2 regions of the Streptomyces sp. NPDC006610 genome follow, and region 2 is predicted to be linked to the other one. Evidence: riboswitches for the same ligand, from Rfam matches in the RefSeq annotation. Region 2 holds a riboswitch; the other holds the start of a gene.
The links. Region 2 has a riboswitch for S-adenosylmethionine ahead of ABZY13_RS17955 (aminotransferase class V-fold PLP-dependent enzyme). Riboswitches for the same ligand answer to the same signal wherever they lie in the genome.

Region 1: another riboswitch for S-adenosylmethionine. It lies ahead of thrC (threonine synthase); the one in region 2 lies ahead of ABZY13_RS17955 (aminotransferase class V-fold PLP-dependent enzyme).

Annotation. Positions count from the first base shown of each region.
Region 1 is NZ_JBEXOP010000012.1:59,301-66,789, forward strand. It holds gene ABZY13_RS12450 (trehalose-6-phosphate synthase) at 1-1,103, opposite strand, end outside; gene ABZY13_RS12455 (glucosyl-3-phosphoglycerate synthase) at 1,303-2,247, opposite strand; SAM riboswitch class I at 2,430-2,585, shown strand; gene thrC (threonine synthase) at 2,604-3,893, shown strand; gene ABZY13_RS12465 (ubiquitin-like small modifier protein 1) at 3,961-4,236, shown strand; gene ABZY13_RS12470 (cold-shock protein) at 4,645-4,848, shown strand; gene groL (chaperonin GroEL) at 5,364-6,986, shown strand; gene ABZY13_RS12480 (NADH:flavin oxidoreductase) at 7,205-7,489, shown strand, end outside.
Region 2 is NZ_JBEXOP010000020.1:26,859-34,347, reverse strand. It holds gene ABZY13_RS17980 (heme-copper oxidase subunit III) at 135-755, shown strand; gene ABZY13_RS17975 (c-type cytochrome) at 837-1,649, shown strand; gene ABZY13_RS17970 (Rieske 2Fe-2S domain-containing protein) at 1,646-2,707, shown strand; gene ABZY13_RS17965 (cytochrome bc complex cytochrome b subunit) at 2,704-4,347, shown strand; gene trpD (anthranilate phosphoribosyltransferase) at 4,487-5,551, shown strand; SAM riboswitch class IV at 5,649-5,765, shown strand; gene ABZY13_RS17955 (aminotransferase class V-fold PLP-dependent enzyme) at 5,967-7,337, shown strand.

The DNA.
Region 1 (7,489 bases), on a different contig from region 2:
TTCACCAGGGCCACGTCGGCCAGGCGGTACGCGGCCAGGGAGCGGGCGAAGTCGTCCTTGACGTGGAGGACCACCGGCGTCCAGCCCGGCGTGCCGTACTGGTCGTTGATCTCCGCGGCCAGGCGCTGCACCTCCGCCGTGTAGTCGCGGTACACCGCGAGGTCCTGCCGCGACGGGTAGGCGAACGCGACGTGCACCACCCGCTCGTGCCACTCGGGGCGGTCCTCCAGGAGCCGGCGGTAGGCCAGCAGGCCGCGGACGATGTTCTTGGAGAGTTCCGTGCGGTCCACGCGGACGATCGCCCGGCGGCCCTCGCCGATCTCCGCGCGCAGCGACTCCATGCGCTCCTCGACGTCCGCCTCGCGCGAGCGCCGGCGCAGGAAGTCCGCGTCCGCTCCCAGGCCGTGCACGCCCACGCGCGTCCCGCCGAGGCCCCCGGCGAACGCCTCGCAGCACGCCGTGAACGCCTCCGCCCAGCGGCGGGTGAGGAAACCCAGCCGGTCTGCGCCCAGCATCCCGCGCAGCACCTGCCCGGCCACGTCGTCCGGCAGCATCCGGAAGTACTCCGGCGGCGCCCACGGCGTGTGCGAGAAGTGGCCGATCCGCAGGTCCGGGCGCAGCTCGCGCAGCAGCCCCGGCACGAGCGTGAGGTGGTAGTCCTGCACCAGCACCGCCGCGCCCTCGGCCGCTTCCTCGGCCAGCGCCCGCGCGAACGCCTCGTTGTACGTGACGTACGACGCCCACTGGCGCCGGAACTCCGCGTCGAACACCGGCTCCACCGGCGTCTGGTAGAGCATGTGGTGCACGAACCACAGCACCGAGTTCGCGACGCCGTTGTACGCGTCCGCGTGCACGTCCCCCGGAATGTCCAGCATCCGCACCCCGGACTCGCCCACCCCGCGCCGCACCGCCTCGCGGTCCCCGTCGCTCAGGGCCGAGCACACCCACAGCGCGCCCGCGTCCGGACCGATCGCCGACAGCCCGGAGACCAGGCCGCCACCGCCCCTGCGGGCGTTCAGCGAACCGTCCTCGCCGACCGTGTAGGAGACCGGCCCCCGGTTGGAGGCGAGCAGGACCTGTGCAGCACCGTACGTCGAAGCCATAAGCCTCAACCTAGCCCGCCCCCCAACCGCTCAAACGTACGGTTCCAGCAGTTCGGCGGCCGGATCGCGTGCCGTATACGACCGGCCGTGCGACGGCGGACGACCGGCCGCGCGACCCTCCGCGCGGCCCGCCGTCCGGCTCCTCGTCCGACCTCTCGTCCGGCCCCTTCCGCTCCCGTCCGGCCCGCGCCCGGCCGCCTCACGCCACCCTGCGCCGCGCGTACTCCGCGATCTCCACCATCGGCGGACGCTCCTCCGTGTCCACCGAGTACGTGCGCGGCTCGAACCCCTCCGACCCCCGCTCGAACTGGGTGATGGCGGGCCGGATCAGATGCCCGCGCGCCAGCCTCAGCTGCGCGGTGCGGTAGATCGCCGCGGCCATCCGGCCGAGCGCCTGCCCGTCCTGGTGCCGGTGCTTGCGCACTCCGATGTCCACCTGGGCCAGCGCGTCGAGCCCCACCAGGTGCAGGGCGTCGACCAGCATGCCCAGCTCCACGCCGTACCCGACGGGGAAGGGCAGCTGTTCCAGCAGCGAGCGGCGGGCCGCGTACTCGCCGCCCAGCGGCTGCACGAAGCCCGCCAGCTGCGGCCAGTGCATGTTGAGCAGCGGGCGTGCCATCAGCTCGGTCACCCGGCCGCCCTGCCCCGCCGCGCCGCCCAGCGGGCGGTCGTACATCCCCTTGACGAGGTCGACGTCCGGGTCGGTCAGCAGCGGGCCGACGATCCCGGAGACGAAGTCCGACGAGAACTCCCGCAGGTCCGCGTCGATGAAGCAGACGATGTCCCCGTCGGTCACCAGCAGGGAGCGCCACAGCACCTCGCCCTTGCCGGGCACGGCGGGGAGGCGCGGGAGGATCTCGTCGCGGTGCACCACCCGGGCGCCCGCGGCGGCGGCCACCTCGGAGGTGCGGTCGGTGGAGCCCGAGTCGACGACGACGATCTCGTCGACGAGCGGGACCTGGTGCATCAGGTCGTGCCGGATCACGGCGACGATGTCGCCGACCGTCTCCTCCTCGTTGAGGGCGGGCAGCACGACGCTGACCGACTGGCCCGTGGCACGCTTGGCGGCCAGGATCTTGTGCAGCGGGCGATCGGTCGCGGACCAGGAGCGGGTGTTCAGCCAGCGCTCGACTTCTTCCAGCACAGCCTGCGGCTCCTTCGCGTTCTCTCGGCGAGTGGGGGAGCACATGTCCGGACGTTCCGACCGGCATGTGATCCATCTCGCGCTTCGGACGACTATCTCAACTGTCCTGGCCTTCGGTTACAGTCTTGAACAACGCTGGTGACCATCGCATGTCGGGGGTCGCCATGCCGACAACCACATACAGCTCATCCAGAGGGGCAGAGGGATACGGCCCGATGAAGCCCCGGCAACCCTCCAGCCGGTCTCGTAGATCAGTGTTGATCGTTTCCGCGAGGCTCCCGGCTAGGGAAGGTGCCAAATCCGTCTCACGGCGAGATGCGTCGTGAGGAAGATGAGGAGAAAGGGCCTCGCCTCACATGGCTGTGCAGACCGTTGCAAGCACCACCGATTCCGCCGCCTCCGTGGACCTGGGTCCCGCCGCGGCGCTCTCCTGCCGCGAGTGCGGTCACCGCGTACCCCTCGGACCGGTCTTCGCCTGCGAGGAGTGTTTCGGCCCGCTGGAGATCGCGTACGACTTCTCGGCCTACGACACCGAGGAACTGCGGCGGCGCATCGAGGCGGGACCCGCGAACATCTGGCGCTACGCGCCCCTGCTGCCCGTCCCGGCCGACGTGGCGGACAAGCCCAACCTGAACCCCGGCTGGACCAAGCTCGTCCAGGCCGACAACCTCGCCCGCGAACTCGGCGTGACCGGCGGTCTGTACGTCAAGGACGACTCCGGCAACCCGACCCACTCCTTCAAGGACCGGGTCGTCGCCCAGGCCCTGGAGGCCGCCCGTGCCTTCGGCTTCACCACCCTGTCCTGCTCCTCCACCGGCAACCTGGCCGGCGCGGTCGGCGCCGCCGCCGCCCGGGCCGGCCTGCGCTCCTGCGTGTTCATCCCGCACGACCTGGAGCAGGGCAAGGTCGTCATGGCCGCCGTCTACGGCGGCGAGCTGGTCGGCATCGAGGGCAACTACGACGACGTCAACCGCTTCTGCTCCGAGCTGATCGGCGACCCGGCCGGCGAGGGCTGGGGCTTCGTCAACGTCAACCTGCGGCCGTACTACGCGGAGGGGTCCAAGACCCTCGCGTACGAGATCTGCGAGCAGCTCGGCTGGCGGCTGCCGGACCAGATCGTGGTGCCGATCGCCTCCGGCTCCCAGCTCACCAAGATCGACAAGGGGCTGCAGGAACTGATCAAGCTCGGTCTGGTCGAGGACCGGCCGTACAAGATCTTCGGCGCCCAGGCCGAGGGCTGCTCGCCGGTGTCCACCGCGTACAAGGCCGGGCACGACGTCGTCCGGCCGCAGAAGCCCGACACCATCGCCAAGTCCCTCGCCATCGGCAACCCGGCCGACGGGCCCTACGTCCTCGACATCGCCCGCCGCACGGGCGGCGCCGTGGAGGACGTCACGGACGAGCAGATCGTGGACGCCATCAGGCTGCTGGCCCGCACCGAGGGCATCTTCGCGGAGACGGCCGGCGGCGTGACGGTGGGCGTGACCCGCAAGCTGATCGAGAACGGCGTGCTGGACCCGGCGAAGACCACGGTCGTCCTCAACACGGGCGACGGTCTCAAGACGCTGGACGCCGTGGCGGGGACGGGGCTCACCGCGACCATCCGGCCGAGCCTGGAGTCGTTCCGCGCGGCCGGCCTCGCCTGATCCGCCGGTCCGCCGCCCCCTTCCGCATCCGCGTACGCCAGCCACCCCGACCGGAGGTCACCGAGCCATGAGCGTCACCGTCCGCATCCCCACCATCCTGCGCACCTACACGGGCGGGAAGGCCGAGGTCGCCGCCGAGGGGGCCACCCTCGGCGAGGTCATCGCCGACCTGGAGAAGAACCACACGGGCATCGCCGCCCGCGTCCTGGACGACCAGGGCAAGCTGCGCCGCTTCGTCAACGTGTACGTCAACGACGACGACGTCCGTTTTGAACAGGGTCTGGACACCGCCACCCCGGACGGCGCGGGCGTGTCGATCATCCCCGCCGTCGCCGGCGGCTGAACACCGGACGTCCGTTGAATGGCCCCCTCCCCAAGAGAAGCGGAGGGGGCCATTCAATGTGATTGAGCACGGTAGAGTTGGGGAACGCGCCCCCTTTCACCTTGCCGGGCGCATATGTGGAACGCTGCGCTTCCGTCGAGAAGTAGCCAAAGTGTGCGATCCTTTTCGGCCATCCTGGCCTTTTCCGCGGTCCGGCTTGCCCTGAAGTCTGGCGGATTTTCCGTAAATTCCCGACCGCTCGCGCCCAGATTTCTCGTCCGACTGACCTGTTGCAGACGGCAGTTGGACAGATACATTCGGCCGCGGTCGACGCGTTCCGGCGCACGCCCCCAGCCATTGGGGGGTGAGATCTGACCCGGGTCCGCGAAGTGTGGATCTGTGCAAGGGCCAGTAATAGGGGAGTTAGGCATGGCTCAGGGCACCGTCAAGTGGTTCAACGCGGAGAAGGGGTACGGCTTCATCGCGGTCGACGGTGGTGCGGACGTCTTCGTCCACTACAGCGCGATCCAGATGGACGGGTACCGGACCCTCGAAGAGGGCCAGCGAGTCGAGTTCGAGATCTCGCAGGGTCAGAAGGGCCCGCAGGCCGACATGGTCCGCGTCACTGCCTGAAACGCGCGACCGACCACCGCAGGCGAAGGTCTTTCTCCGAAGGGCCCGCATCCCCAGGGGTGCGGGCCCTTCGGCTGTCCGGGCCCGCGTCCCCGGCCGTCCGGGCCCGCCTCCGGGTCCGCCTCCGGCCGTCCGGCCCCACGCCTCTGGCCGTCCGGGCCCGCGCCTCTGGCTGTCCGGGCCCGCGCCTCCGGCCTCCGGGTCCGCCTCCGGCCTCCGGGTCCGTCGCCTTCGGCCGTCCGCGGATCCGCCGCTTCCGGCGGTCGGGACCCGCGCTTCCGGCTGTCCGGACCCACGCCTCCGGGTGGCCGGATGCCGGGAGGCGCTTGCACTCACCACACCCGAGTGCTAATCATTGGCGTTAGCACTCTGAAGGTGAGAGTGACAAAGAAGGACCGGGTCGGTGAGGCCCGCGGGCCAGGTGGGGCAAGGAACCACGGGGCCGGCGAGCCGTCCGTCGCGGGCGCGGGCGCGGTCCGAAGGAATCACCCCCAGTCCTGGAGGGACCACTTCACATGGCCAAGATCATCGCGTTCGACGAGGAGGCGCGGCGCGGCCTCGAGCGCGGCATGAACCAGCTCGCGGACGCCGTGAAGGTGACGCTCGGCCCCAAGGGCCGCAACGTCGTCCTCGAGAAGAAGTGGGGCGCCCCCACGATCACCAACGATGGTGTCTCCATCGCCAAGGAGATCGAGCTCGAGGACCCGTACGAGAAGATCGGCGCCGAGCTGGTCAAGGAAGTCGCCAAGAAGACGGACGACGTCGCCGGCGACGGTACGACCACGGCGACCGTGCTGGCCCAGGCCCTGGTGCGCGAGGGTCTGCGCAACGTCGCGGCCGGCGCCAACCCGATGGCCCTGAAGCGCGGCATCGAGAAGGCCGTCGAGGCCGTCTCCGCCGCCCTGCTCGACCAGGCCAAGGAGGTCGAGACCAAGGAGCAGATCGCCTCCACGGCCTCCATCTCCGCCGCCGACACCCAGATCGGCGAGCTGATCGCCGAGGCGATGGACAAGGTCGGCAAGGAAGGCGTCATCACGGTCGAGGAGTCGCAGACCTTCGGTCTGGAGCTCGAGCTCACCGAGGGCATGCGCTTCGACAAGGGCTACATCTCGGCGTACTTCGCCACCGACATGGAGCGGATGGAGGCCTCGCTCGAGGACCCCTACATCCTCATCGCCAACTCCAAGATCTCCAACGTCAAGGACCTGCTCCCGCTCCTGGAGAAGGTCATGCAGTCGGGCAAGCCGCTGCTGATCATCGCCGAGGACGTCGAGGGCGAGGCCCTGTCGACCCTGGTCGTCAACAAGATCCGCGGCACCTTCAAGTCCGTCGCCGTCAAGGCCCCGGGCTTCGGCGACCGCCGCAAGGCCATGCTCGGCGACATCGCCATCCTCACGGGCGGCGAGGTCATCTCCGAGGAGGTCGGCCTCAAGCTGGAGAACGCGACCCTGGACCTCCTGGGCCGCGCCCGCAAGGTCGTCATCACCAAGGACGAGACCACCATCGTGGACGGCGCCGGCTCCGCGGAGCAGGTCCAGGGCCGCGTGAACCAGATCCGCGCCGAGATCGAGAACAGCGACTCGGACTACGACCGCGAGAAGCTGCAGGAGCGCCTGGCGAAGCTCGCCGGCGGTGTCGCGGTCATCAAGGCCGGCGCCGCCACCGAGGTGGAGCTCAAGGAGCGCAAGCACCGCATCGAGGACGCCGTGCGCAACGCCAAGGCGGCCGTCGAGGAGGGCATCGTCGCCGGTGGTGGCGTGGCCCTGCTCCAGGCCTCCCAGGTGTTCGAGAAGCTGGAGCTCGAGGGCGACGAGGCCACCGGTGCCGCCGCCGTCAAGCTGGCGCTCGAGGCCCCGCTGAAGCAGATCGCCGTCAACGCCGGCCTCGAGGGCGGCGTCGTGGTGGAGAAGGTCCGCAACCTCACCCCGGGCCACGGCCTGAACGCCGCGACCGGTGAGTACGTCGACCTGGTCGCCGAAGGCATCATCGACCCGGCGAAGGTGACCCGTTCCGCGCTGCAGAACGCCGCCTCCATCGCCGCGCTGTTCCTCACCACCGAGGCCGTCATCGCCGACAAGCCGGAGAAGGCCGCCGCGCCGGCCGGCGGCGGCATGCCGGGCGGTGACATGGACTTCTGATCCTTCCGAGGATCGGTACCGTCCTTCCGTGCCGTGGGCGGCACTCCCCGTACGACGGGGGGGTGCCGCCCACGCGCGTTTCCGCGGCGGCCAGGTGCGGGTCCGTCTGCCTTCTCCGGCTCCCGGGAACGGGATCCGCGGCTCCCGGGAATGCGATCTGGACACCGCTTGTTGCACATGCACATACTGAGCGGTATCCGATCCCTAGGAGCCCCCGAGTGACCGTCTCCCCGCCCGCCGCCTCCCGCGCGGCCGAGATCCTCTCCCGCCCCGTGTCGATCAACGGCCTCACGGTGCCGAACCGCATCGTCATGGCGCCGATGACCCGTCAGTTCTCCCCGGGCGGCGTCCCCGGCGAGGACGTGGTGTCGTACTACGCCCGCCGTGCCGCCGCCGGCGTCGGGCTCATCGTCACCGAGGGCACGTACGTCGGCCACGACTCGGCCGGGGAGAGCAGCCGGGTGCCGCGGTTCCACGGGGCCGAGCAGCTGGCGGGCTGGACG
Region 2 (7,489 bases):
CGGATGCTACCCCTTCGACCCCCTCGTCAACAGTTGTGGGAACACCACTTCGATGGGCCATACGAGCAGTACACGGGGGCCGAACGCACCGAACGGCACCCCCCGGGGTGAGGGCGGGATAAGCGACCGACATAATGTCGGTCGTGGCGACAGCAACGACAGTAGATACCGGGCACGCGCACCCGTCGGTCAACCGGCCGAACCTCACCAGCGTCGGAACCATCATCTGGCTGAGTTCCGAGCTGATGTTCTTCGCGGCCCTCTTCGCGATGTACTTCACCCTGCGATCGGTGACCGGGCCCGATTTCTGGCACGAGAAGGCCGACGCCCTGAACTTCCCGTTCTCGGCGACGAACACCACGATCCTGGTGCTCTCCTCCCTCACCTGCCAGCTCGGCGTCTTCGCCGCCGAGCGCGGTGACGTGAAGAAGCTCAGGATGTGGTTCATCGTCACCTTCGTCATGGGTGCGATCTTCATCGGCGGCCAGGTGCTGGAGTACACCGAGCTGGTCAAGCACGAGGGCCTGTCGCTCTCGTCGGACCCGTACGGCTCGGTGTTCTACCTGACCACCGGCTTCCACGGCCTGCACGTGACGGGCGGCCTGATCGCCTTCCTGCTGGTCCTGGGCCGCACCTACGCGGCGCGGAGATTCACCCACGAGCAGGCGACCGCCGCCATCGTCGTGTCCTACTACTGGCACTTCGTCGATGTCGTCTGGATCGGCCTCTTCGCCACGATCTACATGATCAAGTAGTCGGGGCTCGTACCCGAGCGCCTCACCGAAGCGCACATCCCAGAAGCATCGACGCAGAAGATCCTGACACCGGGGTAATCCGTGAAAAAGCTCTCCGCACGACGACGCCATCCGCTGGCGGCAGTCGTCGTCCTACTCCTCGCGCTGGCGGCAACTGGGGGGCTGTACGCCGCGTTCGCGCCCGCGAGCAAGGCGCAGGCCGATGAAACCGCCCAGTCCCTCGCCATCGAAGAGGGCAAGAAGCTCTACGCCGTCGGCTGCGCCAGCTGCCACGGCACCGGCGGTCAGGGCACCTCCGACGGACCGAGCCTGGTCGGCGTCGGCGCCGCCGCCGTCGACTTCCAGGTCGGCACCGGCCGTATGCCGGCGGCGACCTCCCAGAGCGCTCAGGTCCCGCGCAAGAAGGTCGTCTACACCCAGGCCGAGATCGACCAGCTCGCCGCCTACATCTCCTCCCTCGGCGCCGGCCCGGCGATCCCGACCGAGGAGCAGTACGGCACGGAGGGCGCGGACATCGCCAAGGGCGGTGAGCTGTTCCGCACCAACTGCGCGCAGTGCCACAACTTCACCGGCAAGGGCGGCGCCCTCACCAAGGGCAAGTACGCGCCGGGCCTGGAGGGCGTCGACCCCAAGCACATCTACGAGGCCATGCAGACCGGCCCGCAGAACATGCCCTCCTTCCCCGACACCGTCCTGTCGGAGCAGAATAAGAAGGACATCATCGCGTACCTCGAAGAGGTCAACGGCGACGAGGCCAAGAGCCCCGGCGGCCTTCAGCTGGGCGGCCTCGGGCCGGTCAGCGAGGGTCTGTTCGGCTGGATCTTCGGTCTCGGTGGCCTGATCGCCATCGCCGTGTGGGTCGCCGCCCGGACCGCAAAGGCCAAGAAGTCATGAGCAGCCACGACATTCCCGAAGAGAAGCTCCCTGCCGAGCAGGGCCACGCGCACGGCACGGCGGTGGGCGTCGCGGACGAGGAGAACCCGTTCGCCGACCCCGGCCTGCCGCCGCACGAGCACCGCATCCAGGACATCGACGAGCGGGCCGCCAAGCGGTCCGAGCGCGCGGTCGCCCTGCTGTTCACGCTCTCGATGCTGGCCACCATCGGCTTCATCGCCGCGTTCGTCACCATCCCCGTGGACAGGTCGGTCTACGTCTGGACCCTCGGCCACGTCAGCGCGCTCAACCTCGCGCTGGGCCTGACCCTCGGCATCGCGCTGTTCACCATCGGCGCCGGCGCGATCCACTGGGCGCGCACGCTGATGGCGGACGTCGAGATGGCCGACGAGCGCCACCCGATCGAGGCGTCGCCCGAGCTGAACGCCAAGATCAAGGAAGAGTGGAAGCAGGGTGTCGAGGAGTCCGCGTTCGGACGGCGCAAGCTGATCCGCAACACGATGCTCGGCGCGCTCACCCTCGTGCCGCTCACCAGCCTGGTCCTGCTGCGCGACCTCGGTCCGCTGCCCGGCACCTCGCTGCGCCACACCATGTGGTCCAAGGGCCTGCTCCTGGTCAACATGAACACGAACGAGCCGCTGCGTCCCTCGGACATCTCCGTCGGCTCGCTCACCTTCGCCAAGCCCGAGGGCCTGGAGGAGCACGACCACTCGTACCAGAACGAGATCGCCAAGGCCGCCCTGATGATCGTCCGGATCGAGCCGGAGGACATCAAGGACAAGCGCGAGCTGGAGTGGTCGCACGAGGGCATCGTGGCGTACTCCAAGATCTGCACCCACGTCGGCTGCCCGATCTCGCTGTACGAGCAGCAGACGCACCACGTGCTGTGCCCCTGCCACCAGTCCACCTTCGACCTCTCCGACGGAGCCAGGGTCATCTTCGGCCCCGCCGGCCACGCCCTGCCGCAGCTGCGCATCGGCGTGAACGACGAGGGGTACCTCGAGGCGCTCGGCGACTTCGAGGAGCCCGTCGGCCCTGCATTCTGGGAGCGCGGATGAGCACCACCAGCACCACCAGCACCGAATCCCGCGCCCGCGGGAAGGCTCCGGCCGGCGAGCGCCTCGCCGACTGGGCCGACGGCCGGCTGGGGATCTACTCCCTGGCCAAGGCCAACATGCGCAAGATCTTTCCCGACCACTGGTCGTTCATGCTGGGCGAGATCTGCCTGTACAGCTTCATCATCATCATCCTCACGGGTGTGTACCTGACGCTGTTCTTCCACCCGTCGATGAACGAGGTGGAGTACCACGGCAGCTACGTCCCGCTGCAGGGCGTGCTGATGAGCGAGGCGTACGCCTCCACGCTGGACATCAGCTTCGACGTGCGCGGTGGTCTGCTGATCCGGCAGATCCACCACTGGGCGGCGATCATCTTCCTCGCCGGCATGTTCGTGCACATGATGCGCGTCTTCTTCACCGGCGCGTTCCGCAAGCCGCGCGAGGTCAACTGGCTGTTCGGCTTCCTGCTGTTCGTCCTGGGCATGTTCACCGGGTTCACCGGCTACTCGCTCCCGGACGACCTGCTCTCGGGCACCGGTGTCCGCTTCACCCAGGGCGCGATCCTGTCCGTGCCGATCGTCGGCACGTACATCTCGATGTTCCTGTTCGGCGGGGAGTTCCCCGGCACGGACTTCGTGGCCCGGTTCTACTCGATCCACATCCTGCTGCTGCCGGGCATCATGCTGGCGCTGGTGAGCGCCCACCTGATCCTGGTCTTCTACCACAAGCACACCCAGTTCCCGGGCCCCGGCCGGACCAACAAGAACGTCGTCGGCATGCCGCTGCTGCCGGTCTACACGGCCAAGGCCGGAGGCTTCTTCTTCCTGGTCTTCGGTGTGACCGCGGCTCTCGCCGGCATCGCGTCGGTCAACCCGATCTGGGTCCTCGGCCCCTACCGGGCGGACCAGGTGTCCACGGGCGCCCAGCCCGACTGGTACATGGGCTTCGCCGAGGGCCTGGTGCGCGCCATGCCGGGCTGGGAGATCAACTTCTGGGGTCACACGCTCGTCCTGGGCGTGTTCGTCCCGCTGGTGATCTTCGGTCTGTTCCTCGCGGTGATCGCCCTGTACCCGTTCATCGAGGCCTGGGTCACGGGGGACAAGCGGGAGCACCACCTGCTGGACCGCCCGCGCAACGCCCCGACCCGCACCGCCTTCGGCGTGGCCTGGATCACCGCGTACATGATCATGCTGATCGGCGGTGGCAACGACATCGTCGCGACCCACTTCCATCTGTCGATCAACGCGGTCACGTGGTTCGTCCGGATCGGGTTCTTCGTGGGACCGGTCATCGCGTTCGTCGTGACCAAGCGGATCTGCCTCGGCCTCCAGCGCCGGGACCGGGACAAGGTGCTGCACGGCCGGGAGACCGGCACCATCAAGCGCCTGCCGCACGGTGAGTTCATCGAGGTGCACGAGCCGCTCAGCCAGGAGCAGCTGCACACGCTCACGGCGCACGAGCAGTACAAGCCGCTGGCCATCGGCCAGACGGTCGACGAGAACGGCGTCAAGCGCAAGGTGAAGGGCTCCGAGAAGCTGCGCGTCAAGCTCAGCAACGCCTACTTCGGCGAGGAGTCGCAGATCCCGAAGCCCACCGTCGAGGAGTACAAGGAGATCACGAGCGGCCACGGCCACCACTGATCGCTGCGTTCGCCACAGCCACGGCCGAGGGCCCCGTCCGGTGTACGGACGGGGCCCTCCGTCTTGTCCGGCGGCTGGATAGGGTGGAGCCCGTCCGAGACACCCGTCCCGACATCCGGGACCGAGCCAGGAGCGGCTTATGAGCGCTGTGACCCCCGCTGGAGGCGACACCGCGGCGGGCCGCACCTGGCCCGCCCTGCTGAACGGCCTGCTCGACGGCCGCGACCTGAGCGCGGACGACACGGCCTGGGCGATGGACGTGATCATGCGGGGCGAGGCGACGGACGCCCAGATCGCCGGTTTCGCGGTGGCCCTGCGGGCCAAGGGCGAGACCGTCGAGGAGATCGCCGGCATGGTCCGCACCATGTACGAGCACGCCAACGTGATCGAGGTGCCGGGGGAGACCGTCGACATCGTCGGCACCGGCGGCGACGGCGCCAAGACGGTGAACATCTCCACCATGTCCGCCGTGGTGATCGCCGGCACCGGCGCCAAGGTCGTCAAGCACGGCAACCGCGCCGCCTCCTCCGCGTCCGGCGCGTCCGACGTGCTGGAGAAGCTCGGGGTCAATCTGGAGCTGACGCCGCGGCGGGTCGCCGAGGTGGCCGAGGAGGCCGGGATCACCTTCTGCTTCGCGGTCAGGTTCCACCCGGCGCTGCGCCATGTGGCTGCGGCGCGTGGCCAGCTGGGCATCCGGACCACCTTCAACTTCCTCGGCCCGCTGACCAACCCGGCGCGGGTGCGGGCCCAGGCGGTGGGCGTCGCCGACGCGCGCATGGCCCCGATCGTGGCCGGCGTGCTCGCCGAACGCGGCAACTCCTCGCTGGTCTTCCGCGGCGACGACGGCCTCGACGAGCTGACGGTCACCGCCACCTCCCGGGTGTGGGTGGTCCGCGACGGCAAGGTGACCGAGGAGGTCTTCGACCCGCGGGACGTCGGCATCGAGCCGGTCCCGCTGGAGGCGCTGCGCGGCGCCGACGCCTCCTACAACGCCGAGGTGGCCCGTCGGCTGCTCGACGGCGAGCGGGGTCCCGTCCGGGACGCGGTGCTGCTGAACTCGGCGGCGGCCCTGGTGGCGCTGGAGCCGGGCACGGGACCGCTCGCGGAGCAGCTCCGGGACGGCATGGCGAAGGCGGCCGAGTCCATCGACTCCGGGGCGGCCGGGCGGGTCCTGGAGCGCTGGGTGGCGGTCAGCAACGCCTGAACGGCCGCGTGGGCAAAGGCAGATGGCGCAGGGGCGCGGTCCGGGATGCGGACCGCGCCCTTGCGCGTATCCGACAGTGTGGCAAGATGTGGGACCAGGTCATGAGCGACAGCCATCAGGCCCCGGCCGGCTGTCCGGCAACCCTCCGTCCGTGGCGGGGTGCCCCGGGTGAAGACCAGGCCGCAGACAGCAAGGTCTGCGGCAAGCGCGGACCCCTCGCGAGACCAGGGGTCCTGGGTCGTTCGAGGGAGCCTTCCGTGAGCAAACGAATGCGCTAGGCCTGTCGGCCGTTTTCCAGCCGTGCCCCGGGTGCGCCGTCGACGCGCGCGCCTCCCGCACCGGTCGCCTCGGCGCACCCCCTTTCTTCTCGTCCCCCGCGCTGCTGCCCAGCGCTCGACTCACGGGAGTCCTCGTCATGCCGGTTTCCGTATCCTCCGCTGCCTCCGCCCCGGCCATTTGCCCCCCGCTGCCCGTTCTGGGACGGGATGTCACCGTGCCGCTCGTGACCGGCGGCGAGGCCGTCTACGCCGCGCTCGACTACGCGGCCAGCGCGCCCGCGCTCCAGCGGGTGTGGGACGACGTGGCGGCGTACGCGCCGTACTACGGCAGCGTGCACCGCGGTGCCGGGTACCTCTCGCAGCTGTCCACCGACCTGTTCGAGAAGGCCCGCGCCACGGTCGCGGGCTTCCTCGACTGCCGGGCCGACGACCAGGTCGTCTTCACCCGCTCCACCACCGACTCCCTGAACCTCCTGGCCGGGGCGCTGCCCGCCGGATGCCGGGTCTTCGTCTTCGAGACCGAGCACCATGCCGCGCTGCTGCCCTGGCCCGAGGACGCGGTCACCTGGCTCGACGCGCCGCGCAGCCCCGGCGAGGCCGTGGCGGCCCTGGAGCGGGCCCTCGCCGACCGGGACCCGTACGGCCCCGCGCTGGTCTGCGTCACAGGGGCGTCCAACGTCACCGGCGAGCTGTGGCCGGTACGGGAACTGGCCGCCGCCGCGCACGCGCACGGCGCCCGGATCGTCCTGGACGCCGCCCAGCTCGCCCCGCACCGCCCCGTGTCGGTGCGCGATCTGGACGTCGACTGGGTCGCCTTCTCCGGGCACAAGCTCTACGCCCCCTTCGGCGCCGGCGTCCTCGCCGGCCGCGCCGACTGGCTGGGCGCCGCCGAACCGTACCTCGCCGGCGGCGGGGCCAGCCGCAGGGTCGCCCGGCGGGCGGACGGCGGCGTGGAGGTGGAGTGGCACGACGGCGCGGCCCGGCACGAGGCGGGGTCCCCGAACGTCATCGGCGCCCACGCCGTCGCGTCGGCCTGCCAGGCGCTCACCGAGGCCGGCTTCGAGTCCCTGGTCGCCCGCGAGGAGTACCTGCTGCGCAAGGTGCGCGAGGGACTGGCCGGGCTGCCGCAGGTGCGGGTGCTGTCCCTGTTCGGCGAGGACGCGCCGCGGGTCGGCGTCCTGTCCTTCGTGGTGGACGGCTGGAACGGCTCGCACTTCGCCGCGGCACTGTCCGCGGAGTACGGCATCGGGGTGCGGGACGGGCTGTTCTGCGCCCATCCGCTGCTGCGCACGCTGCTGGACGGCGCGGCCGGGACGTCGGGGACGTCTCAGGAGTGCGGGACGCCCGGGACCGCCGGCGCCGTCCGGGTCAGCTTCGGCGCCGGGACTCCCGAGGAGCATGTGGACCGGTTCCTGCGGGCGACGCGGGAGCTGCTCGGGAACGGGTCGCGGTGGTCCTACCGGACGGAGGGCGGGCGGTGCGTGCCGGTGCCTGGGCCGGCGGCTTGAGGTCGTCGGGGGCGAGGGCGTGGTGTTCGGGTGAGGGTGTCGGGGGCCGGTCGCGCAGTTCCCCGCGCCCTTGGGGTGTTGCCCGGACGTCGGCTGTGAGGGGCCGTGTCCGAGGGGCGTGTGCTTCGGGTGCGGGTTGTGGAGGGCTGGTC